DNA from 3 places in the Thauera butanivorans genome. Region 2 is predicted to be linked to each of the others. Evidence: predicted binding sites of a transcription regulator. Region 2 holds the regulator's gene; each other region holds the start of a gene.
What was found. Region 2 encodes FNR, which switches genes on or off when oxygen is low (the NO sensors DNR and NnrR bind a similar motif). Its sites were predicted from a motif close to TTGANCTAGNTCAA; they were not measured.

Region 1 (9,958 bases), 620 kb from region 2:
ATCGACATCGGCGAACAAGGCCTTGGCGACGGTCTGGCCGAGCACGGTGACGGTGGCGTAGCGGGAGACGTCGTCGGCGCTGAAGAAGGTGCCGGTGGCGACGGCCCAGTTGCGCGCGATGACGTAGTCTTCCGACGTGCCGTTGATCTGGGTGCGGTGGTCGTTGCCGCCGTAGCGCAGCGTGACGCTGCTCGACTGCTCGGGCACCGCGGCGCGGATGTTGGACAGGTCGCGGATGGCCGCCACGTCCTCGGGCACCAGCGTGGCGGTGGTGTCGCGGCCGCGCTGGTTGGGTGCGCCGGGGCGGATGGTCAGCAGGTCGGTGCCCATGGCGCTGATCTGGTCGACCACTTTCTGCTTGGCGCCGTCGCCGATGGCGAGCATGGCGATCACCGAGGCGACGCCGATGACGATGCCGAGCAGGGTCAGGATGGTGCGGAACAGGTTGGCGCGCAGCGCGCGCAGCGCGGTGCGGGTGGCTTCGACGATGTCGGCCAGCGACGAACTGCGGTCGCCCTGCGGGCTGAAGTCGGGTTCCGGGCCTTCGGGCAGGCGCGGGCCGGGATCGGCGACGACGTGGCCGTCGCGGATCTCGATGACGCGCTGGGCCTGTTCCGCCACTTCGCGGGCGTGGGTGATGAGGATGATGGTGTGGCCGTCGGCGGACAGCTGCCGCAGCAGCTTCATGACGTCTTCGCCGCTCTTGCTGTCGAGTGCGCCGGTCGGTTCGTCGGCGAGGATGATGCGGCCGCCGTTCATCAGTGCGCGGGCGATCGAGACGCGCTGCTGCTGGCCGCCGGAGAGCTGGTTGGGGCGGTGGTGGCCGCGTTCGGCGAGGCCGAGCGCGGCGAGCAGGGCGTCGGCGCGGGCGTGGCGTTCGGCCGGCGGCATGCCGGAGTAGATTGCCGGCACTTCGACGTTCTCGCGCGCGGTGGAGCCGCCGATCAGGTTGTAGCTCTGGAACACGAAACCGAAGGCTTCGCGCCGCAGGCGGGCGAGTTCGTCGCGGTCGAAGCCGGAGACGTCCTGGCCCATGAAGCGGTAGGTGCCGCTGGTGGGGCGGTCGAGGCAGCCGAGGATGTTCATCAGCGTCGATTTGCCCGAGCCGGAGGCGCCCATGATGGCGACGAACTCGCCCGGATGGATGACGAGATCGATGCCGTGCAGCACGCGCGTCTCGACCTCGCCATTGACGAAGGCCCGCGTGATGCCGGACAGCTCGATCAGCGGCTGGGCGGCTTCTGCCGCCCGGGTGCCGGCGGGGGCGAAGCTCTCGCGCTTCACAGCCGCGGCCCCGGGCCCATCATCGGCGGGCGGTTGCCGCCCGGCTGGCTCCCGCCCGCTGCCGCGGCGCCGGCCACGACCCGGTCGCCCTCTTCGAGGCCGGACAGCACCTGCGCGGCGACCCGGTTGGAGACGCCGATGGTGATGATGCGCTCCTCGATGCTGTTGTCGGGCCTGAGCACCCGTACCGTGGCCTGGCGTGGCGTACCGGCGGCGACCTGCCCGCCTTCGCGCGGGCCTCGGCCGGTGCGCCGGAAGGCCTCGCCGGCGGCGCCGGCTTCGGCGCCCGTCTGGGCGCGAGGCCCGCGGCCTTCGCCATCCGGCCTGCCGGGGCGGCCGGCGTCGCTGCCGTCCCCGCCGTCGGCGGCGGCCGTCCGCATGCGTGGTGCCGGGCGCTCGCCAGCGGCCGTGCCGGCCCCGGCGCCTTGCGGCTGCAGCGGGCGGATCTGGCTCAGCGCGCCCAGCGGCACCTGCAGCACGTCGCGCGCCTGGGCGACGATGAAATAGACCTGGGCGGTCATCTGCGTCATCAGTTCGCCGTTGTCGTTGGGCACGTCGAACAGCGCGTTGTACAGCACGACGTTGTTGGTGACGGTGGGCGTGGGTTCGATCTTGGCCAGCTTGCCGTACCAGCGCTTGCCCTGGCCGCCCAGCGTGGTGAAGTAGGCTTCCATGCCGGTGCGCAGCCGGCTGATGTCGGCCTCCGACACCTGGGTCTGCACCGTCATCGTGGTGAGGTCGGCCACCTGCAGGATGGTCGGCGCCGACTGGTTGGTGTTCAGGGTCTGGCCTTGGCGGGCGGAGATGGACACCACGGTGCCGTTCATCGGCGACAGGATGCTGGAGTACTGCAGGTTGGCTTCGTCGGCGCGCAGGCTGGATTCGTTCTGCTCGATCTGGGCGCGCAGCGCTTCGAGCGAGGCTTCGGCCGACTTGGCGTTGGCTTCGGCCGTCTGCAGGCTTTCCCGGGTGGTGGCGTCCTCGGCCATCAGCGCTTGCTGGCGGCGAAGCTGGATGCGGGCCAGCGCCAGCTTCGCCTCGCGGTCCTTGAGCGTGGCGCGCAGGTTGCGCAACTGGGCGCGCGAGGCGTCGACTTTCGACAGGTACACGGTGGAGTCGATCTCGCCGAGCAGGTCGCCCGCCTTCACCACCGAGCCGACTTCGACGTGGATCTTCTTCAACTGGCCGGAGACCTGGGCACCGACATCGACGTAGTCGCGTGGCTGCAGCGTGCCGGTGGCGGTGACGACGTCCTCGATGTCGCCGCGCTGCACGCTGGCGAACTGGTAGGCTGCGGCGCCGTTGCTGCCGGACAGGTGTGGCCAGGCCAGCCAGGTGCCGGCGCCGGCAAGGGCGAGCGCCAGCACGATGAGGCTGGTGCGCAGGGCGCGGTTCTTCTTCGGGCGGGAGGGTGGGGCGGTCATCGTTTGCGTCGTTCAGTGGTTCGGAATGGGGTGGGAATGGGGTGGGTTTGGCCCGGAATGGCGGTACTGCGACCGGCGGCCAGGATTGGACGCTGCCAAGCATAGTGACTGGCCTGTGTCGGCGTGTATCGAATTGCAGCCGCGGCGTGACAGGCGACCGTTGCAAGTGAATGTTTCTTGACGCCGGTCAATAAACGGTCCGGAAGAGCTGGGTCTAATGGCTTTGAAATTTAGACGCCGTCTAAAAATGGCGGCAGGACACTTTCAAGCGCACAAGGAGAATCAACATGAGAATCAAGGCAATCGCGGTCGCTTCCGCACTCGCCGTGGCCGGTTCCGCATGGGCCGCGACGGTCCGCGAAGAACCGATCCAGCCGATCGAGCCGGCCAAGGTCGTCAATCCGGCGATGGTCGAACTGGGCAAGAAGCTGTATTTCGATCCGCGCCTGTCGCGCTCGGGCTTCATTTCCTGTAATTCCTGCCACAACCTGTCGATGGGCGGCAGCGACAATCTGAAGACCTCGATCGGCGACAAGTGGCAGCAGGGCCCGATCAACTCGCCCACCGTGCTGAATTCCAGCCTGGCCGTGGCGCAGTTCTGGGACGGCCGTGCGGCCGACCTGAAGGAGCAGGCGGGCGGCCCGATCGCCAACCCGGGCGAAATGGCCTTCACCCACGATCTGGCGGTCGATACGCTGCGCTCGATTCCGGGCTATGTGTCCGAGTTCAAGTCGGTGTTCGGCTCCGCGGCGATCAACATCGACAAGATCACGCAGGCGATCGCGGCCTTCGAGGAAACCCTGGTGACGCCGAATTCGCCGTTCGACCAGTGGCTGAAGGGTGACGACAAGGCGCTGACCGACCGCGAGCTGGCCGGCTACGGCCTGTTCAAGGAAAGCGGCTGCGTGGCCTGCCACAACGGCCCGGCCGTGGGCGGCACCTCGTTCCAGAAGATGGGCCTGTTCGAGCCGTACAAGACCAACAACCCGGCCGAAGGCCGCGCCGCGGTCACCGGCAAGGACGAAGACCGCATGAACTTCAAGGTGCCGACGCTGCGCAACGTGGAACTGACCTATCCCTACTTCCACGACGGCGAAGCCGCGACGCTGGAAGAGGCGGTCGACATCATGGGTCGCCTGCAACTGGGCCGCAAGTACAGCGAGCAGGAGATCTCCGACATCGTCGCCTTCCTGAAGACGCTGACCGGCGACCAGCCGACCTTCGTGATGCCGCTGCTGCCGCCGTCGTCCAACGACACGCCGAAGCCGGATCCCTGGAAGTAAGGGGCGGCTTGATATGGCCCGGCCGTTCCGCTGCGGCGGAACGGCCGGGGTTTTTGCAGGGACGGCACCACGGTGCGTGGTGCCGTCCCGATGACAAGATCGAGGCCTGAGGCCCAGAGAGAGACATGAACGTTCACACCACCGAAGATGCGATCGCCTGCCTGCGCAGCGTCGGCGTTCCGATCACCCAGCAGCGCATCGAGATTGCGCGCGTGCTGTTCGCGCGCCCGGTCCATCTGTCCGCCGACCAGGTGCTGGAGCGGGTGCGCGTCAATGCGCCCGAGACTTCGCGTGCCACGGTCTACAATACGCTGCGCCTGTTCCGCGAGAAGAACTTGGTACGCGAACTGATCATCGATCCGGACCGGGTGGTGTTCGATTCGAACACCGACCCGCATTACCACCTGTACGACGTCGATACCGGTGAAGTGCGCGACGTCGCCGCCGATGAACTGAAGGTCGTCGGCGTGCCGCGCCTGCCCGAGGGCGTCGAGCTGGAGCACCTCGACGTGATCATCCGGGTGCGCAGCAAGCGCACCTGAGTGTGCCGGCGCCGGACGTGCGTCGGGCCGCATCGCGCGGCCCGGGTTTTCGTGCTGTCTTTGGGTGCCGCTCGGCCGCTCATTCGGCGGCTTCGCTTTCCGGCAGGGTGATGAAGCCCATCTTCTCGATGCCGGCCTCGCGCGCCTGTGACATGACTTCCGCCAACTTCTGGTAGCGCGTCTCGCGGTCCGCCCGCAGGTGCAGCTCGGGCTGGGGTTTCTGCTCGGCTGCCGCCTGCAGGCGCAGCGGCAGCGCAACGTCGTCGAGCGGTTCGTTGTTCCAGAACAGCTGGCCTTCGCCGTTGATCGCCAGCGACACGGTTTCGGGCTTTTCCTCGTTGGGTTGGCTCGACGCCTGGGGCAGGTCGATCTTGACCGAGTGCGTCAGCAGCGGTGCGGTGATCATGAACACGATCAGCAGCACCAGCATGACGTCGATCAGCGGGACCATGTTGATTTCGCTTTGCAGGGGACGGCTGTCCCCGTTGTTGAAGCCGCCGAATGCCATTTACGCTGCTCCGTTGGCCGGCGCGGCGCTCGCCGCCGGAGCCGTCGAGCGATCCTTGGCGGTATGGGCCACGCTCACCGGGGCGATGCGGGCGCCGGTCGAGAACCAGGCCTGCAGGTCGTGGGCGAAGGCATCGAGTTCGGACAGTTCGACGCGGTTGGCGCGGGTGACGGCGTTGTAGGCCAGCACTGCCGGGATTGCGACGAAGAGGCCGAAGGCGGTCATGATCAGCGCTTCGCCGACCGGACCGGCAACCTTGTCCAGCGTCGCCATGCCCGAGGCGCTGATGTTGACCAGCGCATGGTAGATGCCCCACACGGTGCCGAACAGGCCGACGAAAGGCGCGGTGGAGCCGATCGAGGCCAGCACGGTCATGCCCGACTCCAGGCCGGCGGTCGACAATGCGATCGATTTGCGCAGGGAACGGGTCAGGACTTCGTCGGCATCGAGCTTGCTGCCCAGCGTGTCGTTGCCGGCATGGCGGCGGATGTGCTGTGCTGCGGCCGCGCCCTGCTGGGCGAGGGCTTCGAAGGACGAATCGGGGGCCAGCTCGCTGAGCCGCTTCAGGCCGGCGTCGAGGTTCGGGGCAGCCCAGAAGGCTTCGATTGCGCCCACCTGGCGGCGGGCGCGCAACTGGCGCAGGCCGCGCACCAGAATCAGATACCAGCTCGCGATCGACATCAGCATCAGGATCACAGCGATGCCACGGATTACGAGGTCGGACTGCTCCCACAGATGAGCGATGCCGAAGGCTTGCGTTGCTTCCATTGTTTCAGTTTCCAGTAAGTTTGAAGACGATCGGTACCAGCACCCAGGCCTCGACCGGTGTGTCGCCGCGTTTGGCGGGCACGAAGCGCCAGCGGCTCACGGCCTGCTCGGCGGCGCGATCGAGGCGTTCGGAGCCCGAGCTGGTGCGCACTTCGATGCGGCTCGGCATGCCGTCGACCGAGACCAGCACGCGCAGCATGACCTGGCCTTCCTCGCGCAGCCGGCGCGACAGCGGCGGGTAAGACGGTTTCGGGTTGTTGAGGTAGTCGGCGTCGAAACGCGCGCCGGTGACCGGCCCGCCGGTGGGAGGGCCAGGCGGCGCCGGACTCACCGGCACGGCCGCGACTGGTGCGCTCGGTGCAGCGTCGGGGACTGCGGTGGTTTCGGGCGGACTGGGTTCGGGCGGTACTTCTTCCTGGGTCACCGCAGTGGGCGATTCCGTCACCTTGGGCACCGGTTTGGGCTTGGGCTTGGGTTTCGGCTTGGGTTTGGGAATTTCCTTCGGCGGCGGAGGCGGCTTGACCTCCGGTTTCACCGGCTCGGGCGGAGGCGGCGTCTCGACCGGCGCCGGGGCGGTCTGTTCGATGGCCGGCTCGGCGGGGATCAGCGCGACGGCGATGCTGGTGAGTTCGGGTACGTCGACGGGACGGTTCGCCAGGTGCGCGATGCCCGCCATGCCGGCCAGGTGGGCGATGACGACCAGGCTCGCCAGACCGATGCGCTGGACGCTGCTGCCGTATGAGACGTGGGGTGTGGCCAATGAGGATCCCGCCGGCGTATCAGCGGCTTCTTGTCGAAGCGTGAGCGGATCGGGAGGCGGGTAGAGTGGCAACGTGAGAGCTGGGGCAGCGGAAGTCATCAGTAGGAAAAAATGCGCCCCGCAGGGCGCATGACGTCAGGCGAATTCAGTCTTGGGGCTCAGGATGCCTGCGGCTCCATCTGCGATTGCAGGTAGTTCTGCAGACCCACGCTGTCGACCAGGCCGAGTTGGGTTTCCAGGTAGTCGATGTGTTCTTCTGTGTCGTCGAGGATGTGTTCGAACAGCTCGCGCGACACGTAGTCCTTACAGGACTCGCAGTACTGGATGGCTTCGATGAGGTTGGCACGGCCGCCGAGCTCGAGCGTGAGGTCGCCCTGCAGGCATTCGGGCACGTTCTCGCCGATCAGCAACTTGTCGAGGTTCTGCAGGTTGGGCAGGCCTTCGAGGAAAAGCACGCGCTCGATGAGCATGTCGGCGTGCTTCATTTCTTCGATGGATTCGTCGTACTCGTGCTTTCCGAGCCGGCCGAAGCCCCAATTCTTGTACATGCGGGCATGCAGGAAGTACTGGTTGATCGCGGTCAGTTCGATGGTGAGTTGACGGTTGAGGTACTGAATGACTTTCTTGTCGCCTTTCATACGGCCTCCAGGGCAAGCGGGAACATGGGCCGGGCGAACATGGGGGTGCTCGCTTCGGACGTACTGTTGTGTTCCGCCAGCGCCGAACGCAGACAATCGTGCGCGCAACGTGCACAGCGTCCGCATTCGGCCGTCACGCCCAGATCCCGGCGCAGATGGCGCAGGGTCGTTGCACCCTCGCGCACGGCGGCGACGATGTGGCGTTCGGTGACGGCGTTACACACACAGACGTACATATTCTAGCCTCGCTGCTCGATTCCGCCTGAAGGTCGGCGATTCATTTGGTGAGGATCAGCTTCCCGGAACGTGTTGCGCGCAGCACGTAATGCACGCCCAGATGCACGATGGTCACCGCGTTCCGTCCGGCAAGCAGTACATCGGACGGCAGGGGCGTGCCGGCGGATTGCGGCCAGGCTGACACGCGCGCTGGATCGCCGGGCTGGAACCGATCGGCTGGCGCCGGACCCTCATCCTGTCGGGAATGCATTTTGTGCTTGCATCAATAATAACGATTCGCATTACATCACGCATTACTGGGGAGAGTCAATCCTGTCGATGAAGGCGGTGCCGAAGGGCAGCGGAAAAGCGGTTTGCGGCGCTGCGCGAAGCTGCAGAAAAGGGGCTTCGAGAGGTGGGAGATCGCGCGAATCGATGCCGCGCAGAGGGGTGGAACTGGCCGGCTGCGAAGGCAGGGAAGCCGTTCTGCGCGGCGGCGATCGCCGCGCAGCGGGGCTATGCGCCGGTGCTGCTGACCGTGTTGGCGACGACGGCCTCGGTCAGTTCAGGCGAGCACAGCTCGATGAAGCGATAGGCGAAGCCGCGCAGGTAGTGGCCGCGGCGGACCGCGATGCGGGTGATGTTCTCGGCGAACAGCCCGTCGCTGTCGAGCTTGCGCAGGCCGGGGTCGCGTTCCGGGCTGAAGGCCATCGAGGCCAGGATGCCCACGCCCAGCCCGAGTTCGACGTAGGTCTTGATCACGTCGGCGTCGAGCGCGGACATCACCACTTCGGGTTTCAGCCCGGCACCGGTGAAAGTCTTGTCGATGCGGGTGCGGCCGGTGAAGCCTTCGTGGTAGGTGATGACCGGGTATCCGGCGATCGCCTCCAGCGTCAGCGGCCGGACGGCTTCGAGGGGATGGCCCGCCGGCACCACCACCGCGTGCTGCCAGCCGTAATACGGGAAGGTGGCGAGTTCCGGCACCTCGGCGAGTGCTTCGGTGGCGACGCCGACGTCGGCTTCGCCGTCGAGCAGCATCTGTACGATCTCGTCCGGACTGCCCTGGTGCAGCCGCAGATGGACCTTGGGAAAGGCCTGCTTGAAGGCGGCGACGATCTTCGGCAGCGCATAGCGTGCCTGGGTGTGGGTGGTGGCGACCGTCAACTGGCCTTCATCGACGTTGCTGTACTGCTCGGCCAGGCGCTTGATGTTGGCGGCGTCGAGCAGCATCCGCTCGACCACCACCACCAGCTCCTTGCCCGGCGCAGTGAGGCCGAGCAGGCGCTTGCCCTTGCGGGTGAACAGCTCGACACCGAGCTCGTCCTCCAGGTCCTTGATGTGTTTCGACACGCCCGACTGCGAGGTGAACAGCGCGTTCGCCACCTCGGTCAGGTTGAAACCGCGCCTCACCGTCTCGCGGATGATGCGCAACTGCTGGAAGTTCATTTCCGGGCTCCCGCCGCCGCGGCATTCGCCGCATGCCCTTGTTCGAAGATGCTGAGGCGGGAGGGTAGCAGGCGGACGGCCTGTCCTTCTTCCAGCGCGAGCTCGGCGGCGCGCTCGCGGGTGAGCTCGACCTCGAAATGCTGGCCGGTGGCGCCGTTCAGGCCGTCGAGCTCGACGCGCGCGGTGACGCCGAAGGACAGCACGCGGCTGACCCGGGCGGGGATGCCCTGGTTCGCGTCGGCGCCGACGGCGATGTCCAGCTCGTGTGGTCGGGCGAAGGCGATCACTTCCGCGCCCTGGCCGAAATCGTCCGCGGCATGGAGCAGGTGATCGTCGCCGACGCGCAGGCCCTCGCCTTCAACGCGGCCGTGGAAGAAGTTGACCGCACCGAGGAAGCCATAGACGAAGGGCGTGGCCGGGTGGCGGTAGACCTCCTCCGGGGTGCCGATCTGTTCGACGTGGCCGTGGTTCATCAGCACCACGCGGTCGGCGACTTCCAGCGCCTCTTCCTGGTCGTGGGTGACGAAGATCGAGGTGATGTGCAGGTCGTCGTGCAGCTTGCGCAGCCAGCGCCGCAGTTCCTTGCGCACCTTGGCGTCGAGCGCGCCGAAAGGCTCGTCGAGCAGCAGCACCCGCGGCTCGACCGCCAGCGCGCGGGCCAGCGCGATGCGCTGGCGCTGGCCGCCGGACAGCTGCGACGGGAAGCGGTCGGCCAGCCAGTCGAGCTGCACCAGGTTCAGCAACTCGTGCACCTTGTCGGCGATCTGCTTCTCGGACGGCCGCTCGCGGCGCGGCTTCATGCGGATGCCGAAGGCGACGTTGTCGAACACCGTCATGTGGCGGAACAGCGCGTAGTGCTGGAACACGAAGCCGACCTGGCGGTCGCGCACGTGGGTGTCCGAGGCGTCCTCGCCATCGAGCAGCACTTGGCCGCCGTCGGCCTGTTCGAGGCCGGCGATGATGCGCAGCAGCGTGGTCTTGCCGCAGCCCGAGGGGCCGAGCAGGGCGACCAGTTCGCCGGTCGGGAAGTCGAGCGAGATGTCGTCCAGCGCGGTGAAGGCGCCGAACTGCTTGCGGATGTTGCGTACC
Region 2 (9,958 bases):
GAGCACGTACAGGCCCATCTGCACCGGCAGCATGCCGTCGTACAGCATGCCGACCGAACCCAGCGCGCCCACCACGCCGCCCAGCGCGGTGTAGGTGGTGATGCGGCCTACGCTGTAGGCCAGGTGCAGCGGCCATTGCGGCCTGCGGCCGGGCAGCTGCACCTGGGCGGTGAGCGCGCCGACGATGCCGCCGCACATCGACACGCAGTGCGTGCCGCCGAGCAGGCCGATCAGGAAGACGGCGAAGTAGCCGGTTTCGGGCATGGTCGAAACAGGACCGGTAAGAGGGCCAGGGAGAAAAGCTGCCTATTCTACGCCCCCGGCACGCACGCTGCTGCGGCGCGGTGCCGCAGGCGGGCTCGCCCGTCAGGCAGAGCCCCCCCTGCCCGTCGCTCAGATCACGCGCGAGTAGCGCGCGCGTTCGCGGTCTGCACGCAGGTAGCGGTCGAACACCATGGCGATGCCGCGCACCAGCAGGCGGCCGGCTGGCTCGACGCTGATCCAGTCGCCGTCGATCCTGACCAGGCCGGCCTTCTGCATCTCCTGCAGATCGGCGAGCTCGCTGGCGAAATACTCGCGGAAATCGATCAGGTGGGCGATCTCGATCGACTGCATCGACAGCTCGAAGTGGCACATCAGCGCCTGGATGATCGAGCGCCGCAGCAGGTCGTCCGCGTTCAGCTCGATGCCGCGCAGCACCGGCAGTTCGTCGCGGTCGAGGGCATCGTAGTAGTCGTCGAGCGTCTTGACGTTCTGCGCATACACCGGGCCGATCTTGCCGATCGCCGACACGCCGAAGGCCAGCAGGTCGCATTCGGCCTGGGTCGAGTAGCCCTGGAAGTTGCGGTGCAGCCGGCCCTGGCGCTGGGCGACGGTCAGTTCGTCGTCGGGCTTGGCGAAGTGGTCCATGCCGATATAGACGTAGCCCGCTTCGGTCAGGCGGCGGATGCCGAGCTGCAGCAACTGCAGCTTGGTGTCGGCGGTGGGCATGTCGTCCTGCGAGATGCGGCGCTGCGGCTTGAACAGGCCCGGCAGGTGCGCATAGCTGTAGAGCGAGACGCGGTCGGGCGAGATCTCCAGCACCTGTTCGAGCGTGCGGTTGAAGCTGATGACGTTCTGCCTGGGCAGGCCGTAGATCAGGTCCATGCTCACCGACTTGAAGCCGTTGGCGCGCGCGGCATCGATGACGAGCTTGGTTTCCTCGAAGCTCTGGATGCGGTTGACTGCCCGCTGGACGTCTTCGGCGAAGTCCTGCACGCCGACGCTCATGCGGTTGAAGCCGAGTTCGGCCAGCAGCGCGACGGTGTCGAAATCCACCTTGCGCGGGTCGACCTCGATGGAATATTCGCCATTCGGCACCAGCGTGAAATGCTCGCGCACCGAAGCCATCAGCTGCCGCATTTCGTCGTGCGACAGGAAGGTGGGCGTGCCGCCGCCCAGGTGCAGTTGCGTCACCTGGTGGCCGCCCTCCAGACAGGCGGCCTGCATCTCGATCTCCTTGGCCAGGTATTTCAGGTACTTGGCCGAGCGCCCGTGATCCTTGGTGATGATCTTGTTGCAGGCGCAGTAGTAGCAGATCGTGTTACAGAACGGGATGTGGAAGTATAATGAGAGAGGTTTGCTGACGCCGCCGATGGCTCGCTTGGCAAGCCAATCCTTGAGGGCATCAGCGTTGAATGCCTCGACGAAGCGATCCGCAGTGGGATAGGACGTGTACCGCGGACCGTTGATGTCGAATCGGCGGATGAGCTGCGGATCGAAGATGAGTTCGTTCTGGTCGGTCATGATCTGAAGCTTGAGTGTGTGCCGAACAATGGCAGAACACCACAATATTTTGGTTGACGTGGATCAACGGGCAGGAACAGCCCGGGGTCGATGGACTGGTGAGGGCGCCCGGGACAGTGTCTGAAGGGAACGGAATTATCGTGCAGATGAGGGCAAGCGTGCCAGTGACCATGAACGGGTTGAAGACCGCCTGTTCGCAATGCAATCTCGTGGAGCTGTGTCTGCCCTTCGGCATGTCCGACAGCGAATTGCACCAGCTCGACGAACTGGTCGGCGGGCGCCGCAAGGTCAAGCGCCAGCAGAGCCTGTACCGTGCGGGCGATCCTTTCGAGGCAATCTACGCCATTCGCGCCGGCTCGTTCAAGACCGACGTGCTGCTCGAGGACGGCCGCGACCAGGTGACCGGCTTCCAGATGACGGGCGAAATCCTCGGCCTGGACGGCATCAGCACCGAAAGCCACAGCTGCAACGCGGTGGCGCTGGAAGACAGCGAAGTGTGCGTGATCCCCTACGCCAAGCTCGAGCAGCTGTCGCACGAGGTCGAAGGCCTGCAGCATCAGTTCCACAAGGTCATGAGCCGCGAGATCGTGCGCGACCACGGCGTGATGATGCTGCTCGGCTCGATGCGCGCCGAGGAGCGGCTGGCGGCCTTCCTGCTCAACATGTCGCAGCGCTTCACCGCACGCGGTTTCTCGGCGGCCGAATTCCACCTGCGCATGACGCGCGAGGAAATCGGCTCCTATCTCGGCCTCAAGCTCGAGACCGTGTCGCGCGCCTTTTCCCGCTTCCAGGAAGAAGGCCTGATCGCCGTGCAGCAGAAGCACATCCGCCTGCTCGACACGACCAGGCTGCGCAAGCTGGTCCAGCATCAGACGGCCGGCTGCGGGCGCTGAGAGCGCCTGCTTCCGGCCTGCCTTTGCCCCCTTCCCGTCTCGCTGCCTCGACCGTCCCGTCAGACGACGGCAGCCAGATAGCCCGCAGCGTTCTTGCTCAGCGCCACCGACACGATCCACGCATACACCGCGAGCGCGGCGGCAAACGCGAACAGCCGCTGCGAGCGCGTCTTGCCGCGCTTGAGGGCGACGGTGCCGAGCGCGACGTAGGCGACCAGCCCGATGACCTTGGCCGTCACCCAATCAGCCTGGAACGGATACTGCTGGATCATCACCGCCAGCACGATCGCCGTGATCAGCAGGACGCTATCGACGACGTGGGGCAGCACCCGCGCCGGCAGGCTCTTCAGCAAGGGGCTACCGCTGATCATCCAGTAGCCTCGCAGCAGGAAGCCCAGGATGCTGAGCGCCACGCAGGTGACGTGAAGATGCTTGATGGCGAAATACATGTTCTTCCTTTTTTCCAGGGGCAGCACGGCCGCCGCAGCCCCTGCCCTCAATTAGAATGGAGGCCGACAAACGAGACGGCTTCCCATCAGGAGCGCCCGCACATGGCCAGCACCCCACCAATAGACATCCCCGCGCTGCTCAAGCGCATTCCGCTTTTCAGCGAACTGTCCGCAGCCGACATCGAGCGCATCGCCCGCTACACCCGCGACCGCCACATCGCCCGCGGCGAAGTCCTGTTCCAGCGCGGCGACCAGCCGCATGGCTTTTACTTCGTCGTCTCGGGCCAGGTCAAGCTCGCCTTCTCCTCGCCGCAGGGCACGGAAAAGGTCGTCGAGATCATCGGCCCGATGCAGAGTTTCGGCGAAGCGGTGATGTTCATGAACAAGCCCTACCCGGTGTTCGCCGAGGCGCTGACGGAAACGGCGCTGATCCACGTCGGCCAGGCCGTGGTCAGCGAACTGATCGACCAGGACCCCTCCTTCGCCCACAAGCTGCTCGCCGGCATGTCGATCCGCCTGCACGGCCTGATCCAGGACGTCGAGACCTACTCGCTGCGCTCGAGCATCCAGCGCGTGATCGGCTATCTGCTGCAGGTCGCCGACAGCGACTCGCCCTGCGAGATCGACCTGCCCACCAGCAAGCAGGTGATCGCCTCGCGCCTGAACCTGACGCCCGAAACCCTGTCGCGAATCTTCCACGATCTCAGCGAGTCCGGCCTGATCAGCGTGCACGGCAAGCACATCACGCTGCACGATCCTGCCCGCCTGGCACGCCACCAGGTCTGAGCACGCGGCTCAGGACTCCAGCACGTAGCTTCCCGGTGCCGGGCACAACGCCGGGAAGCTGTCGTTCGCGACCGGCCGCGCCTCGACCTCCGGGCCGACGCGCGGCTTGAGCCAGCGCATCCAGTCCTCCCACCAGCTGCCCTGGTGCTGCTCGGCACGTTGGTGCCAGCTATCGGCGGTATCGGAACGGCGTGCATCCGCGACCCAATAGCGCCGCTTCGGCGGATGAACGATCGGATTCAGGATGCCGAGGATGTGCCCCGAGCTCGACAGCACGTAGCGCCGGCTGCCGACCACGTGGTTGTTGATGGCGAAGGTCTGGCGCCAGGGCGCGATGTGGTCATCCTCGGCCGCGACTGCGTACATGGGCTGGCGGATCAGCGACAGGTCGAGCTTTTCGCCGGCGACTTCGAGGGCGTTGGGCTGGATCAGCCGGTTGTGCAGGTAGAGCTCGCGCAGATACCAGGCATGCATCGCATACGGCATGCGCGTGGAATCCATGTTCCAGTACAGCACGTCGAAAGGCGGTGGCGTCTCGCCATACAGCCAGCCATTGACCACGTACTGCCAGATCAGGCTGTTCGAGCGCAGCAGGCGGAAGGAAGCCGCCATCTCGGCCCCATCCAGATAGCCCTTCTGCGCCATCTTGTTGTCCAGGTAGTCGATGCTGCTCTTGTCGATGAAGACTTCGATGTCGCCCGGCTTGTGGAAGTCCACCAGGGTGGTGAACAGCGTCCAGTCGGCGACCGGCACCGCATCCTCGCCATGGCGGCGGTTGGCCCAGGCCATGTACATCGCCAGCGCCGTGCCGCCGATGCAGTAGCCCACCGCGTGGACCTGCCGGGCAGCGGTGAACTCGCGTGCGACACGCACGATGGTATCGACACCTTCGAGCAGGTAGTCGTCGAACGTGAGCTCGTGCATCGAAGCGTCCGGGTTCTTCCAGCTCGTGATGAAGACGTCCAGCCCCTGGTCGAGCAGGAAGCGGATCATGCTCCGCTTCGGCGTCAGGTCGAGCACGTAGAACTTGTTGATCCAGGGCGTGACGATGACCACCGGCTCGGCATGGATACGCGGCTGGCTGGGGGCGTAGTGGATGATTTCGAGCAGGCGGTTGCGAAAGATCACCGCACCCGGCGTGACGGCGAGGTTCTCACCGACCTTGAAATCATCGGGATCGGTCATCCTGATGTCGCCCGCCTTCAGGTCGGCGAAGAAATTCTCGAAGCCGCGCATGAGGCTGGCGCCGCCGCTTTCCACCGCCTTGCGCAAAGCCACCGGATTGGTCAGCAGGAAGTTCGTCGGCGCCACGGCATTGAGCCAGTTGCGCCACCAGAACGCCGCCCGCCGCCGCTCCTTGCTCGACAGGGCCGGCGTCTCGTAGAGCATGTCCTGGGTGTGATGGGTGAAGGCGAGATACCACTCCTTGATCAGATCCCAGGTCGGGGACTCAGTCCACACCGGATCGGCAAACCGCGTGTCGCCCTGATGCGGTTCGATCGGATCGGTACTGGGCAAGCCGGCTGCGCGATTCCAGGTATGCCACTGCAGGCGCCACAGGTCGGACGACAGCCGCATGGCACGCTCGGCAAGCTCCTGGGGGTGGGCCAGCCAGGCGAGCTGTGCATGGACGATGGGCGCCGCCAGGCCCAGCGGATCGGCCGCCTCGGCGAGGCCTTCGTTCATGCGGTGCAGGGTCTTGTAGAACTCCGGCGGCCGGGGCGCGGCAGAGCGGGCCCGACCCGCTCCGTTTCCTCCCCGCGCCTGCCTCTTCGCCGCCCCCCCGATCTTCTGGTTCATGTTCGATCTCCCATTCTGTTCACTGGATGAAGTAAGGCCGCCCGGGTTCGGGCATCAGCACATGCCGCCATCCCAGCCGGTCGCGGATGGCATCGGCCAGCGCCAGCGCGCCGAGCGGCTCCCCATGCACGACGAAGGTATGCTGCGGCGCCTGCCTGAAGCGCCCCAGCCAATCGAGCAGTGCCGGCTGATCGGCATGCGCCGACAAACCGCCAATGGTGTGGATGCGTGCGCGCACCGGAACCCGCTCACCGAACAGCGTGACCTGCTGCGCCCCATCCACCAGCCGGCGGCCCAGCGTGCCCGCGGCCTGGAAGCCGGCGATGACGACCGCACATTCGCTGCGGCCGAGGTTGTGGCGCAGATGATGCCGGATCCGCCCCGCGTCACACATGCCGCTGGCGGAGATGATCACCAGGCCACCGCGGACTTCGTTCAGCGCCATCGACTCTTCGACGTCCTGCACGAAACGGACGTCGAAACGTCCCTGGCTGGACTGCCACCAGGCATAGAGCGCCTGCGTCTCCTCGTCCCAGAGTTCGTGGTGGTCCAGGGTCAGCGCCGTGACCGCCGAGGCCATCGGCGAGTCGACGACGACCTTCAGCGGCCCGAGGCGGCCTGCGCGCACCAGATCGGCCAGCACGAACAAGATCTCCTGCGTCCGTCCGACGGCGAATGCCGGAATGACGACATTGCCGCCACGCCCGTGTACCGTCTGCTGTATCGCATCGACCAGTTCGTCGCAAGTGGCCGCGAGCGGCCGGTGGGCGCGGTTGCCGTAGGTCGATTCCACGCACAGCACATCCGCACGCTCGACAGGCACCGGATCGCGCACCACCGGGCGCATCGGCTGGCCGAGATCGCCCGACGCCACCAGGCGCTTCACTGCCGTGCCTTCACCGACATCGATCTCGATGATCGCCGAACCCAGGATGTGCCCCGCCTCGCGAAAGCGGCAACGCACTCCCGGCCCCGGACGGAAATCCGTCTCGTAGGCGACGGGCCGCAAGCGGGCGAGGCTGCTGCGGGCCTGCTCGACGGTGTAGAGCGGCGTCATCTCCGCACGGCGGCGGGCACGGCGATTGTGCGCATTGCGCAGGGCCCACTCGGCTTCCTTTTCCTGGATGTGCGCGGAATCCATCAGCATGATGCCGAGCAGGTCCACCGTCGCGGGCGTGGCCAGAACCGGCCCCTTGTAGCCGAGTGCGACGAGGCGTGGTACGAGGCCGCTGTGATCGAGATGGGCATGCGTCAACAGCACGAAGTCGATCTGCCGGAGGTCGAAATCGAGCGCACGGCGATTTCGCCCCTCCGCCGTCCGTCCCCCCTGGAACAGGCCGCAGTCCACGAGAAAGCTCCCGCGCTCGTGGTCAACCCGCAGACACGATCCCGTCACCTCGCCGGCTGCACCCATGAAGCTCAGTTTCATCGTCTATCCCCTTGCCATGCACGATGCACCCCTCGAACGGCAGACCGTTTGACGCTCGTCAAACCCGATGCCGCGGCACAGCCAGCTATAATCGAATTGCACCCAACCGACAGGAGAGATACGCCATGTTCAAGCACATCCTCGTTCCCACCGATGGTTCCGCACTGTCGGAAAGCACGGTTTCCCGTGCAGTGACCTTCGCCAGTGAAGCCGGGGCGCGCGTCACATTCTTCTACGCCCAGCCCGATTTTCCGATGCCGATCTACGGCGAAGGCGCCTTGATCGACCCCACCACGCCGGAACAGTTCGCAAAATCCGCGGCAGCGGAAGCACAATCCATCCTCGACAAGGCAAAAGCCGTTGCCGACAGCGCAGGCGTCGTGGCGGCGACCGATACGGTCGTCAACGAAATACCTTACGAGGCAGTGATCGATGCCGCCGACCGCCATGGCTGCGATCTCATCTTCATGGCTTCGCACGGCCGCCGCGGCATCGCCGGCCTGCTGCTCGGTAGCGAAACCCAGAAAGTGCTGACGCACAGCAAGATCCCGGTCCTCGTCTATCGCTGAACGGCGAGCTTCGACAACTCCCCCGGAAATGCAGAACGGCCCGTGAGGGCCGTTCTGCATTTCCGGGCCTGGCAGCGGGACGTCAATTCCGCCGATTCAGCTCACTGGCACTGCGTTGCAAAAAGATCGTGCACAGGCTGGAGGCCGCGCATACCAGCCAGAAGCCGAGAAAGCCGATCGAATAGGTCGCCAGTTCGCCATAGTCGACCGGCTGCCCGAACAGGTAGAGCTGTTGCGGATCGATCACGGTAAAGAAGACCGCCTCTGCCATCGCCGCCACCAGGAATGACGGCCACAGCACCTGTATCCATTTCAGCATCGCATCTCTCCTTCGCACGGGAGAATCATGACATTGCTCTCAGCAGTCCGTTCCGGCCATTCGGCTTCCGCGCCGGAAGCAGACCGTTCGCCCTGCCGATGGGGAAGGCGAGCATGGACAGGCTGGGCAGGCCGGCACACTGCCAGGCCGCAGTCGGGGTGTCCTTTCAATATAGCCGGTAAACGGCTCAAGCAGCTGCTGGATCGATCCAGATTTCCGTCTCCGTCGGAATGTAAGTATCCCCGCTCATACGCCAGCTGCGAGCCTCGTCCTCCAGCAGGAACAGCCAGCGCCCGGTGCTCAGGGGCGCCAGTGCAGCCTGGTAAACGCCGCCGGCACCTTCGAGCAGAATTTCCTGGTCCATGCCGCCACGCGTGGGATGCGAAACGGTGAGGAGAAGGCGCTCGGGCAAGTTCGACGTATCGAGCGCATCGAGTTCGATCCGGATCGAGTCGCTGCGCACGACGAGGTGCGCCCTCAGGCCGAGCTCCTTCGCATGCTCGGCACGCTCCATCGTTTGCACGATGGCACGCCCTTCCTTGTAGTAATCATCGACCACCATGCCATCGAAGGTATTGATGGCGATCACCAGGGTCGCGATCCCGGCGACGACTGCAATCGCCGGGAAGCTGATCAGGAACCAGGGCCAACCCTGCTTGTACCACGGCGGCGGCGTCTTCTCTGTCAAGGTCGTATTCATCTTGGAATGAGGAAAGTCGTTTCTTCTGTGATGCTCAGGCCGGAATCATCTTCCGCGGTGATCTGGAAGGCAATCGTGTTCGCTCCGGGCTGGCCCTGATCGTAAGGCACGAGGACCTGGGTCGTCAGCGAATGCGTTGCTGCCGGGCCGACCTCGACGCTTTGCGCGCTGCCGATCCTGGCCCCGGGAATGCCCACGACATCGATGCGGAAGCTGCGCGACGCTTCGGACATGTTGATCACATGCAGGTTATACACGTTTTCGATCATGCCGCCTTCGATCTCGCGCCCGAGCGAGGAGCGGTCGCGAATCACGTCGACCCGCAGCGGCTCGCGGTTCGCGAGCAGCAGCACGAATCCGACGCACATTACCGCAAGCACGAAGCCATAGATCAATGTACGGGGACGGAGGACGTGCCCGAGTATCTCCTTGCGCCCCCAGCCTTTCTTCACCGCGTTATCGGTCGAATAGCGGATGAGGCCGCGCGGGTACTGCATCTTGTCCATCACCTGGTCACAGGCGTCGATACAGGCCCCACAGCCGATGCACTCGTACTGCAGGCCCTGCCGGATGTCGATTCCGGTCGGACAGACCTGGACGCAGATGCTGCAATCGATACAGTCTCCCCTGCCCACCGTCTTGGGATCGACCCCCTTCCGGCGCGAGCCGCGCGGTTCGCCACGCCCTTCGTCATAGGTGACGACCAGGGTGTCGGGGTCGAACATCACCGCCTGGAAGCGGGCGTAGGGGCACATGTACTTGCACACCTGCTCGCGCATCACACCTGCGAACAGATAGGTGAAGCCCGCATAGAACAGGATCCAGAATGCTTCCCATGGCCCGAAGGTGAAGCCCGGCACGGCGGCCAGCAATTCCTTCAGCGGCGAGAAATAGGCCACGAAAGTGAACCCGGTCCATAGCGAGAACAGCCCCCAGACGAAATACTTGGCCGTCCGCTTGAGCGCCTTCTCGCCGTTCATCGGCATCTTGTCGAGCTTCTGCTGCTTGCTGTGGTCGCCTTCGATCTTCTGCTCGAACCACATGAAGATCTCGGTATACACCGTCTGCGGACAAGCGTAGCCGCACCACAGGCGGCCAGCGATTGCAGTGAAGAAGAACAGCGCGTAGGCGGAGATGATCAGCAGCAGGGCGAGGAAGAGCACGTCCTGCGGCCAGAACACCCAGTTGAAGATGTAGAACTTGCGCTCGGTGAGATGGAACAGGACTG
Region 3 (9,958 bases), 1.3 Mb from region 2:
CAGCGGCGACGCCACCGCGATGCTGGACTACCGCGCCCGCGCGCCCCATGCCGAACACGCTCATCCGACCGACGAGCACCTGCTGCCGCTACTGTTCGCGCTGGGAGCCGCGGGCGAGGCCTGGCAGGCACAGCGCATCGCCGGCGACGACGTGCGCTACGGAACACTGGCGATGGACGGCTACGTATTCAGCGGCCATGCCTAGCCGCCGCCGTGCTGGAAGGGAAACAGCAGCGGCAGCAGGCCGATGCAGACCAGCATCACCAGCGCGGTGAACGGCACGCCGACGCGCACGAAATCGCCGAAGCGGTAGTTGCCCGGCCCCAGCACGAGCGTATTGACCGGCGAGGACACCGGGGTCATGAAGGCCGCCGAGGCCGCCAGCGCGACCGTCATCGCGAACGGATAAGGCGACATGCCGAGCTGGGCGGCCAGCCCGATGCCGATCGGCGCCATCAATACCGCGGTCGCAGTGTTCGACACGAACAGCCCGACCACCGCGGTCAGGGCGAACAGCGCCGCCATCACCATCCGCGGCGAAGCTTCTCCGGTCAGCGACAGCATGCCGCCGACGAGCAGCTCGATGCCGCCGGTCTTCTGCAGCGCCGTGGCGAAGGGCAGCATGCCGACGATCAGGATCAGGCTCTGCCAGTGGATGCTGCGGTAGGCGCTGTCCATGTCGATGCAGCGCAGCGCGCCCATCAGCACGCAGCCGAGCAGCGCCGCGATGACGTTGGGCACTGCGCCGCTGATCATCAAGGCCACGGTGATCGCCAGGCAGGCCAGCGCGTGCGGCGCCTTGCGCGCCGCGGGGGCGGCTTCGTCGATCTCCGCCGGCAGCGTCAGCACGAGGAAGTCGTGCGCCAGGGTGTGCAGCAGGCGGATGGATTTCCAGGTGCCGGCGACCAGCAGGGTGTCGCCCATCTTCAGCTTTTCGTCGAGCAGCCTGTCGACCAGCGACTGGCCGCCGCGCCGCAGGCCCATGACGTTGATTCCCCGCCGGGTGCGCATGCGCAGTTCGAGAATGGACTTGCCGATCAGATTCGAGCCGGGCGGAATCAGCACTTCGGCGAGCCCAAGCTCGCGCGACAGGTCGGCGAAGTAATCGTCGCGGAAAGCCTTGTCATGGAGCTTCATTTCATCGGCGAAACGCACGATCTCATCTTCGCCCCGGCCGAAATCGACCAGGATGATGTCGCCCGCGCGGATTTCCCGGTTGGCCGCGGTGGTCAGCATCGTCCGGCCGAACTGGCGGATCCGCTCGATGGCGATGATGTTGGCGCCGTAGCGCGCCCGCAACTGCAGTTCCCCCAGCGTGCGGCCGGTCATCGGTGAACCGCTCGCCACCATCATGCGGCGCGTGCGGCCGAGCAGGCGATAGTCCTCGGCAAGCTCGCGCAGGCGCCGGCGGCGGCTCCGCACCTGGGTCTGCGGCGATGCCGGCCCGCCCAGCCAGTTGCGCACGAGGAGCATGTAGGCCACGCCCATGCCGAGCACCACGAGCCCCATCGGCGTGAAGTCGAAGAAGCCGAAACCGGCCTCGCCGACACGATTCAGTTCCGCATTCACCACCAGGTTGGGCGGCGTGCCGACCAGCGTCAGCATCCCGCTCATCAGTGCGGCGAAGGCCAGCGGCATCATCAGCCGCCGCGGCTCGGCGCCGATGCGCGCAGCGATGCTCAGCGTGACCGGGATGAAGATCGCCACCACGCCGGTCGAGCTCATCACCGAGCCGAGCAGCGCCACCGCCAGCATCAGCAGCACCAGCAGGCGGGTCTCGTTGCTGCCGGCGCACTCGACCAGCCAGTCGCCGACGCGGAAGGCCACGCCGGTGCGGACCAGGCCCTCGCCGATGACGAAGAAGGCCGCGATGAGGATCACGCTCGGCTCGCTGAAGCCGGCCAGCGCCTCGCCCACGCTCAGGGTTCCACTCAACACCAGGGCGAGCATGGCGCACACCGCCACCACGTCCATGCGCGGCCGGTTCGCGACGAAGCAGCCGACACACAGGGCGAGCAGCCCGAACACCCACAGCATTTCAGGATTCATGGTCATCGATCGAATGGCAGGAACGGCGGACGGCAGGGCATGGCAACTCCTTTCCGCGGGCGTGAAGCATAAGCGAGAACCACGACGGGCCGCGCACCGGCTCACCATGCAGGCTAGAATCGAACCCGACGCAGGCTCATGCCCGCCGCAAAGCCGCCAGGACGGCGGGCGGAAGCCTGAGCCCGGTATCACACATCAGACAAGAACAGGTAGCCACGCGATGGAAGCATTCGAACGACAGATCAGGGCCTTTGCCGCCGACATGGACCACGAATTGAAGGCGGGCAACCTCAGCTTTCCCACGGTGTTCGACCTTTCCCTGCGCATCAAGAAGATCGCCGACGATCCGAACTCCTCGCTCGAGAACATCGCCGAACTGGTACGCGCCGAACCCCTTCTCAGCGCGAAAGTCCTGCGCATGGCGAACTCCCTTCTGCTGAACCCCTACCAGAAGGAAATCACCAGCGTCGCCAGCGCAATCTCGCGCATCGGCCTGTCCACGCTGCGCTGTCTTGCCTACGCGGTCGCCGCCGACCAGTTGGCGCGCGACCATCGCTCGCCCCGGATGCGCCTGATCGCCTCGGGCCTGTGGGTGCATTCGATCGACGTCGCCTCGTGGGCCTATGCCTTCTCGCGCCACCTGTCGCAGGGCAACGCCGACACCGCACTGCTGGCCGGGCTGATGGTCAATATCGGCCAGTTCTACCTGCTGGCCAAGGCGGCGGACTACCCGGCGCTCGAGAACGACACTGCACGCTTCGCCGAATTCGTCATGCTGTGGGACGAGCCGATCAAGCGCGCAGTGCTCGAGGCCTTCGAGCTTCCGGGCGACATCGTCCAGGCGGTGGACCTGAATGCCGAGGGCCCGACCGAGTGGCCGCCGCGCACGCTGGACGATGTCGTTTTCCTGGCCACGCTGGCGGCGCAGACACCCGATCCCTTCGCCGACCTGCTCGGCATGCGGCGCAGACCCGAACTGCTCGACGCCAGCCTGGGCAACGACGGCCTGCGCGAACTCGATTCGATGATCGAAGCAGCAAACGCGACACGCAAGGACATGCTCGCAGCGGTCAGCGGCTGACGCCACGCCAGCGCCATCGCTCCCGGCTGGCTCCCCTCCGCGCCAGCCTGTCCCTGCAGGCTCTCTTACCCGGCCCGCAGCGCGGCGGCGACTGCGCCGGCCGCGGCCCGGACCGCGTCGTTCGCTTGCGGAAAGAGTTTCCCCAGCGTGATGAAACCGTGGACCATGCCATCCACCTGCAGGTAGTCCACCTCGCAGCCTTCCTCGCGCAGGCGGCCGGCGAAAGCGGCGCAGTCGTCGACCAGGGGGTCGAACTCCGCCGCGATCAGCATCACCGGCGGCAGCCCGGCAAGCGAGGCGGCGCGCATCGGCGAGGCACGCCAGTCCTCGGTATTGCCATCGGGCAGATAGTGCTCGAAGAACCATTGCAAGGTGCCGAAATCGAGAAAATAGCCTTCGCCATAGTTCTGCCGCGAAAGCCGTTTACTGAGGATTTCGGTGGATGGATAGATCAGCAGCAGGAAGCGCGGCCCGATCCCGGCGTCGCGCAGTGACAGCGCGGTGACGATCGAGAGGTTGCCGCCCGCGCTGTCGCCTCCCAGGGCGATGCGCCCGGCATCGATACCCAGCAGACCGGCATGCTGCACTGCCCAGTCGAAAGCCAGCGCGGCATCTTCGAGCGCAGCCGGAAAAGGATGCTCGGGCGCCAGCCGGTATTCGACCGACAGCACCGCGCAGCCCGAGACATTCGCGAATTGGCGGCACAGCACGTCATAGCTCGCGACGTCGCCGACGCACCAGCCGCCGCCGTGGAAATAGATCAGCAGCGGCAGCACGTCCCGCGGCGAGCTGGACAGCGGGCGATACAGCCGCGACAGCAAGGCGCTGCCGTCGGCACGCGCCATCGGCACTTCGGTGGTCGACGCCACGGCCGGCGCTTCCGGCCGGAAGGCGAACTGCAGCTTCTGGAAGGAGTGCCTGGCCTGGGCGGGCGACAGCTCGTGGAATTTCGGCGCGCCGACACGATAGGCCATGTCGAGCAGGGAACGGGCCTCGGGACTCAGGGGCATGGTGTTCTACATGGCGCGGCGAGTGCGCCGTCAGCGGATTCGGGGCCGCAATTCTAGCTGCTCGCTCCGTTCAGCGGCACATGCGCGCATTACCGCACGCCATGTGTTGGCCGAACGAAGCGTAAAATACTTCATCATCCACTGGAGATCGCCGCATGACGAAAGACCATGACAACGCAGCCTTCCGCGACCCCGGCCCGGACAGCGATCAGCCACAACTCCAGGCCGAACCGAAAGTGAAATCGAAGCCGAAATCCGCTCCGCAGTCGCGATCGGCATCCGGATCCCGGGCGAAACGCAGCACCCGCAGCGGAGACATCGCTCCGGATCTGAGCCCGGAAGGCATCGAGAACTTCGAAGTCGACCAGGCCGTGGCAGGCGCGCAGGATTCCAAGCTGGTCGCGCTCACCGACATCCTGCAGCGCGAAACCCGCGCCGCTCCCGCCAGAGCCGCGCAGGCACTCGAAGCGATCCTCGCCGGCGCCTCGCCCGACGACGTCCATATGCTGCGCCGCGCGCTGATGAAGACCGATGCGAAGCTCGGCAATGGCGACCTGCATCCCGACGACGAGCTTGCCGAGGACTGGCGCAGCGGGGGCTATCCCTACCGCAATCTGATGTCGCGCAAGGCCTACGAAAAGCAGAAGTACCGCCTCCAGGTGGAGCTGCTGAAGCTGCAGGCCTGGGTCAAGGAAACCGGCCAGCGCGTCGTGATCCTGTTCGAGGGCCGCGACGCCGCCGGCAAGGGCGGCACCATCAAGCGCTTCATGGAGCACCTCAACCCTCGCGGCGCGCACGTCGTCGCACTGGAAAAGCCGACCGAAACCGAGCGTGGCCAGTGGTACTTCCAGCGCTACATCCAGCACCTGCCCACGGCGGGTGAAATCGCGCTGTTCGACCGCTCGTGGTACAACCGCGCCGGCGTCGAGCGCGTGATGGGCTTCTGTACGCCCGACGAGTACAACGAGTTCATGCGCCAGGTGCCGGAGTTCGAGCGCAACCTGGTGCGCAGCGGCATCCACCTGATCAAGTTCTGGTTCTCGGTCAGCCGCGAGGAGCAGCGCCGCCGCTTCAGGGAGCGCGAAAACCATCCGCTGAAGCAGTGGAAACTGTCGCCGATCGACCTCGCCTCGCTCGACAAGTGGGACGACTACACCAAGGCCAAGGAAGCGATGTTCTTCTACACCGACACCGCCGATGCGCCATGGACGGTGGTGAAGTCCGACTGCAAGAAGCGCGCGCGCCTCAACGCGCTGCGCTACGTGCTGCACAAGATGCCTTACGCCAACAAGGACATCAGCCTCATCAAGCCGCTCGACCCGCTGCTGGTCGGCCGCGCCAACGTGGTGTACGAGCGCGGCGAGAAGGAAGGCGTGCCGTTGCTGTAGGCGCCGGATTGCCGGACGCAAGCGGGCGGGAACGGGTTTCCCCGCTCCCGCCCGCCGCATGGCGCCTGCCGCGGTTTCAGCCGCCGGAGCAGCCGCAGCCGTTGCCGCCGCCGCAGCTTCCCGCACCCGCCACAGCGGCCGGCGCAGCTTCGGCGGCCGCGCCGAGCTGGATGCGGAAATCGATCACGATGTTGCCCGGCTCGCGGGCGACGTAGTCGATCGCCACCTGGTTGCCATAGCGCTGCTGGATCTGGTTGAGCAGCGGCAGCGGGTCGTGGTCGTTCACGAAGCGCATCGTCTCACCATCCTCCAACGACTCGAGGGCACCGAAGATGGCGGCATGGCGAAAGCGTTTGGCGACGCCACGGGCGTCGAAAGGGTGGACGGCATTGTCGAACATGGCAGAGGTTCCTTCGATTCGGATTCCGGACTTTGGCTTCGCTTGCGGCCGGTCACGCAGTGACGCGAATGCTAAGGGACAGCTCCGGCCGGAAACCTTGAGGCAGAACAAGAAATCGATCCGCATCCGCCATGCGCCGCAGCCGTAACTCCCTGGCAGCAGACCTGCTAAAGTTCCATCGGATAAATCAGACAAGCCCGAAGTGGGCCACCCCAGGAGATTCTTCCATGCTCGCTCGACTCACCCGCCGCGCTCCCACCATCCTGATCCTCAGTGCCAGCCTCGCCCTGGGCGGCTGCGGCTACAACGATTTCCAGCGCCTGGACGAACAGACCAAGTCGGCCTGGGCCGAAGTCCTGAACCAGTACCAGCGCCGCGCCGACCTGATTCCCAACCTGGTCGAGACGGTCAAGGGCGAAGCCAGCTTCGAGCAGGAAACCCTCAGCCGCGTCATCGAGGCGCGTTCGCGTGCCACCGCCATCCAGGTCACGCCCGAGATGATGAACGACCCGCAGGCGATGGAACGCTTCCAGCAGGCCCAGGGCCAGCTCGGCAGCGCCCTGTCGCGGCTGCTCGCGGTATCGGAGAACTACCCCAGCCTGAAAGCCAACCAGGGCTTCCAGGACTTGCGCGTGCAGCTCGAAGGCACGGAAAACCGCGTCACCGTCGCGCGCAACAAGTACATCGACGCCGTGCAGCAGTACAACGTGCTGGCACGCAGCTTCCCGACCAACCTGACGGCGATGATCTTCAGCTATTCGCCCAAGGCCAGCTTCAGCGTCGCCAACGAAGCCGAAATCTCCAGCCCGCCGACAGTCGATTTCGGCAGTTCCGGCCAAGGCAGCAAGTGACGGCCGGATGGCGACCATGACGAGGCAACGATGACAACGGGCGCCCGGCAGCCCGGCCTGCCCATGCGCTTCCCGGCAGCCCGGCCTGCCGCGCCCGGCTGGCGGCCTCTTGTCTACCTGCTGCTTCTTGCCCTGCTGGTCCTGGCCTGGCCTGGCGCCGTTCAGGCGCAGCAACTGCAGCCGGTACCGGAACTCACCGCCCGTGTCATCGACCGCAGCGGAACGCTCGACAGTGCGCAGCAACAGGCGCTGGAACAGAAGCTCGCCCGCTTCGAGGCCGAGCGCGGCAGCCAGATCGTCGTCCTGCTCGTGCCCACCACGGCGCCGGAGGACATCGCCGCCTATGCCTGGCGCGTCGCCGACACCTGGAAGATCGGCCGCCGCGAGGTCGGCGACGGCATCCTGCTGGTGGTGGCCAGGAACGATCGCCGCGTGCGGATCGAAGTCGCGCGTGCGCTCGAAGGCGCGGTACCCGATCTCGCCGCCCATCAGATCATCGACCGGCTGATCACCCCCGCCTTCCGCCAGGGCGATTTCGCCAGCGGCATCGATGCCGGCGTCGACGGGCTGATGGCGCGGATTCGCGGCGAAGACCTGCCCCTCCCCGCTCCCGCCGGACGCGGCAACGATGCGCCGGCGCTGGAAGATCTCGCCGTCCTGCTGTTCATCGCCGTGCCGCTGGCAGGCTCGTTCCTGACCGGCATGTTCGGCCGCAAGCTCGGCGCGGTGGCGACCGGCGGCGTGACCGGCTTCGTCGTCAAGCTGCTCACCGGCAGCCTGGCGATCGGCATCCTTGGCGGCATCGCGGCGCTGGTGTTCGTGATCGTGCTCGGCATCGGCGGGGGGGGCCGGGGCGGCGGCGGCTTCCACCGCGGCGGCGGGCCGATCATCTGGGGTGGCGGCAGCCGCGGCCGGGGCGGCGGTTTCGGCGGAGGCTTCGGCTCGGGCGGCGGCGGCAGCTTCGGCGGCGGCGGCGCCTCGGGGAGGTGGTGAATGAACAGGCTCACGCGACTCCTTCGCCACCTGTGGCTGGACGCCGACGACGCCCAGCGCGCCATCGGCGGCGATGCGCTCGCCCGGCTCGAGGCCCGCATCACCGAAAGCGAATCCGCACATACCGGGCAGATCTGCCTGTGCATCGAAGCCAGCCTGCCGCTGCGCTACCTGTGGCGAACGGTCCGGCATGGCGAACCGATCGGCGAAGTGCTGCGCGATCGTGCCCTGACCACCTTCGGCAAGCAGCGAGTCTGGGATACCGAGCACGACAACGGTGTGCTGATCTACCTGTCGCTCGCCGAGCACCACCTCGAAATCCTTGCCGACCGTGGGCTTGCGCGCCATGTCCCGGACACGGACTGGCAGGCCGTGATCCAGGAATGCAGCACGAGTCTGCGCGCCGGACGCCTGGAAGAAGGGCTCACCCACGCGTTGGAGGGCGTCCACGCCCGGCTCGCGCGACACTTCCCGGCGGCAGGCGGTGATCATGCCTCCAGGGAGAACTCGCTCCCCGATCACCCGGTTCTGCGCTGAATCCTCCCCCGCTTCGCTGCCCCGTTCCGCGCGAAACATCATTTTGCATCTGTTGCTGCAGTGCAACATTTTCAGGAGTTTTGCATTTCCGTCTCGAGAATTGCGAGGTTCCGAGGCATCGCCTGTGCTATTGTCCTCATCGAGGCGGGGGAAGCTGGACAGTAGCGCGGTCCGGACTCTGATTGCTCCGGGAGGGCGACGAGACGCCTCGCGAAATTCCAGACAACCATATCGCGAGTGGAGATGACTTATGGCCAGCAAGCAAGATCAATTCAACGAGCTGCAGAAGAAGAACCTCGAGGCCGCGATGCGCCTTGCCCAGCTCTCCATCGAGAACTCGCAGCGCATCATGGAAATCCAGGTCACCACCGCCAAGACCCTGTTCGAGGAAGGCGTGGAAAACGCCAAGGCCCAATCCACGGCCAAGGACCCGAAGGCGTTGATGGACCTGCGTACCCAGTACGCGCAGAACACCACCGAGAAGATGCTGGCTTGTGCGCGCGAAATCGCCGAGATCACCGCCACCACCCAGGCCGCCTTCGGCAAGCTGGTCGGTGAGCAACTGACCAGCGGCAGCCAGGACATGTTCGAAGCCATGCAGAAGATGTTCAAGGGCATGCCGATCTCGGATCAGAACGCCCTGGGCGCCATGCAGACCGCCATGGACACCACCCGCGCCGCTTTCGAGCAGATGACGCGTGCCTCGACCGAAGCTTTCCAGGCCTTCACCCAGCAGCCCAAGGGCCGCAAGTAACATCGTTCGACAGGCAAAGACCGCACAATCGGGATAGGGGCGGCCAGCTTACCCGGCCGACCCCTCCCACACCACCCGGCATGCGGGTCCGCACCGGGCGGTTCGAGTCGTTGAGGTTATGAGAGCCGAGGGACGCCGAGTCGGTCGAAGTAAGCGACAGGCATCGCGCGGTTCAATCGCATGCGGCTGTTACGCCACCAGCACCGACTGTTCGCCGCCACCTTGCGGGCATCCTCTTCCGAGGCGCCCATCGCTTTCAACTCCCGGTACATCGTCGTACCCCGACGCCAGTGCTTGAGCTGCACCGCACGCAGCCGGTGTCTTATCCACTTGTCGAGTTTGCGGAACACCTTGGGTGTCTGCGCAAGCTGGAAGTACGTCTTCCAGCCCGGCATGTAGGCCCGCAGCCGTTCGGCAATCTCGGTCAGGTTGCGCCCACCCGAGCGACGCGTGAATTGCCGGATGCGTTGCTTGAAGGTCTTGAGCGCCTTGTCGGCCACCCTGCACTTGACCTGTCCGCCCGGGCCGTACCAGAAGGCGTAGCCCAGAAACTTGCGGCCCGAGGCCGGCGCAACGGCCGTCTTGGCGTCATTGACCTTCAGGTGAAGTCGTTCGTAGAGCTTGGTCAGGCCCGCCAGCACCCGTTCGCCTGCGCGACCACTGCGTACATATACATTGCAGTCGTCGGCATAGCGAACGAAACGGTGGCCCCGTCGCTCCAGTTCCCGATCCACCTCGTCAAGCAGCACATTGGCCAGCAGCGGCGACAGTGGGCCGCCTTGCGGCGTCCCCTCGTAGCGCGCCATGGCCACGCCGCCATCCATGATCCCGGCCACGAGGTAACGACGGATCAGCCGCAGCACGGCCTTGTCCTCGATTCGCCTCGACAACCGTT

Region 1: ACNQFN_RS19380 (cytochrome-c peroxidase) is a predicted target of FNR. The motif match lies at 2,886-2,899, and genes of this name have one in related genera.
Region 3: ACNQFN_RS10115 (DUF2249 domain-containing protein) is a predicted target of FNR. The motif match lies at 6,026-6,039, and genes of this name have one in related genera.

What each region holds. Positions count from the first base shown of each region.
Region 1 is NZ_CP183038.1:3,988,229-3,998,186, reverse strand. It holds gene ACNQFN_RS19390 (MacB family efflux pump subunit) at 1-1,284, opposite strand, end outside; gene ACNQFN_RS19385 (efflux RND transporter periplasmic adaptor subunit) at 1,281-2,708, opposite strand; gene ACNQFN_RS19380 (cytochrome-c peroxidase) at 2,996-3,991, shown strand; gene ACNQFN_RS19375 (Fur family transcriptional regulator) at 4,117-4,533, shown strand; gene ACNQFN_RS19370 (ExbD/TolR family protein) at 4,613-5,041, opposite strand; gene ACNQFN_RS19365 (MotA/TolQ/ExbB proton channel family protein) at 5,042-5,809, opposite strand; gene ACNQFN_RS19360 (energy transducer TonB) at 5,814-6,569, opposite strand; gene bfr (bacterioferritin) at 6,728-7,207, opposite strand; gene ACNQFN_RS19350 ((2Fe-2S)-binding protein) at 7,204-7,443, opposite strand; gene ACNQFN_RS19345 (hemin uptake protein HemP) at 7,485-7,628, opposite strand; gene ACNQFN_RS19340 (CysB family HTH-type transcriptional regulator) at 7,940-8,869, opposite strand; gene ACNQFN_RS19335 (sulfate/molybdate ABC transporter ATP-binding protein) at 8,866-9,958, opposite strand, start outside.
Region 2 is NZ_CP183038.1:3,368,557-3,378,514, forward strand. It holds gene ACNQFN_RS16315 (sulfite exporter TauE/SafE family protein) at 1-264, opposite strand, end outside; gene hemN (oxygen-independent coproporphyrinogen III oxidase) at 394-1,785, opposite strand; gene fnr (fumarate/nitrate reduction transcriptional regulator Fnr) at 1,932-2,678, shown strand; gene ACNQFN_RS16330 (SirB2 family protein) at 2,738-3,127, opposite strand; gene ACNQFN_RS16335 (Crp/Fnr family transcriptional regulator) at 3,230-3,913, shown strand; gene ACNQFN_RS16340 (PHA/PHB synthase family protein) at 3,923-5,599, opposite strand; gene ACNQFN_RS16345 (MBL fold metallo-hydrolase RNA specificity domain-containing protein) at 5,733-7,142, opposite strand; gene ACNQFN_RS16350 (universal stress protein) at 7,268-7,711, shown strand; gene ACNQFN_RS16355 (hypothetical protein) at 7,794-8,030, opposite strand; gene ACNQFN_RS16360 (FixH family protein) at 8,218-8,730, opposite strand; gene ccoG (cytochrome c oxidase accessory protein CcoG) at 8,727-9,958, opposite strand, start outside.
Region 3 is NZ_CP183038.1:2,098,705-2,108,662, reverse strand. It holds gene ACNQFN_RS10140 (DODA-type extradiol aromatic ring-opening family dioxygenase) at 1-205, shown strand, start outside; gene ACNQFN_RS10135 (SLC13 family permease) at 202-2,049, opposite strand; gene ACNQFN_RS10130 (HDOD domain-containing protein) at 2,270-3,130, shown strand; gene ACNQFN_RS10125 (alpha/beta hydrolase) at 3,196-4,140, opposite strand; gene ppk2 (polyphosphate kinase 2) at 4,296-5,528, shown strand; gene ACNQFN_RS10115 (DUF2249 domain-containing protein) at 5,605-5,928, opposite strand; gene ACNQFN_RS10110 (LemA family protein) at 6,156-6,779, shown strand; gene ACNQFN_RS10105 (TPM domain-containing protein) at 6,843-7,772, shown strand; gene ACNQFN_RS10100 (TPM domain-containing protein) at 7,773-8,309, shown strand; gene ACNQFN_RS10095 (phasin family protein) at 8,560-9,063, shown strand; gene ltrA (group II intron reverse transcriptase/maturase) at 9,180-9,958, opposite strand, start outside.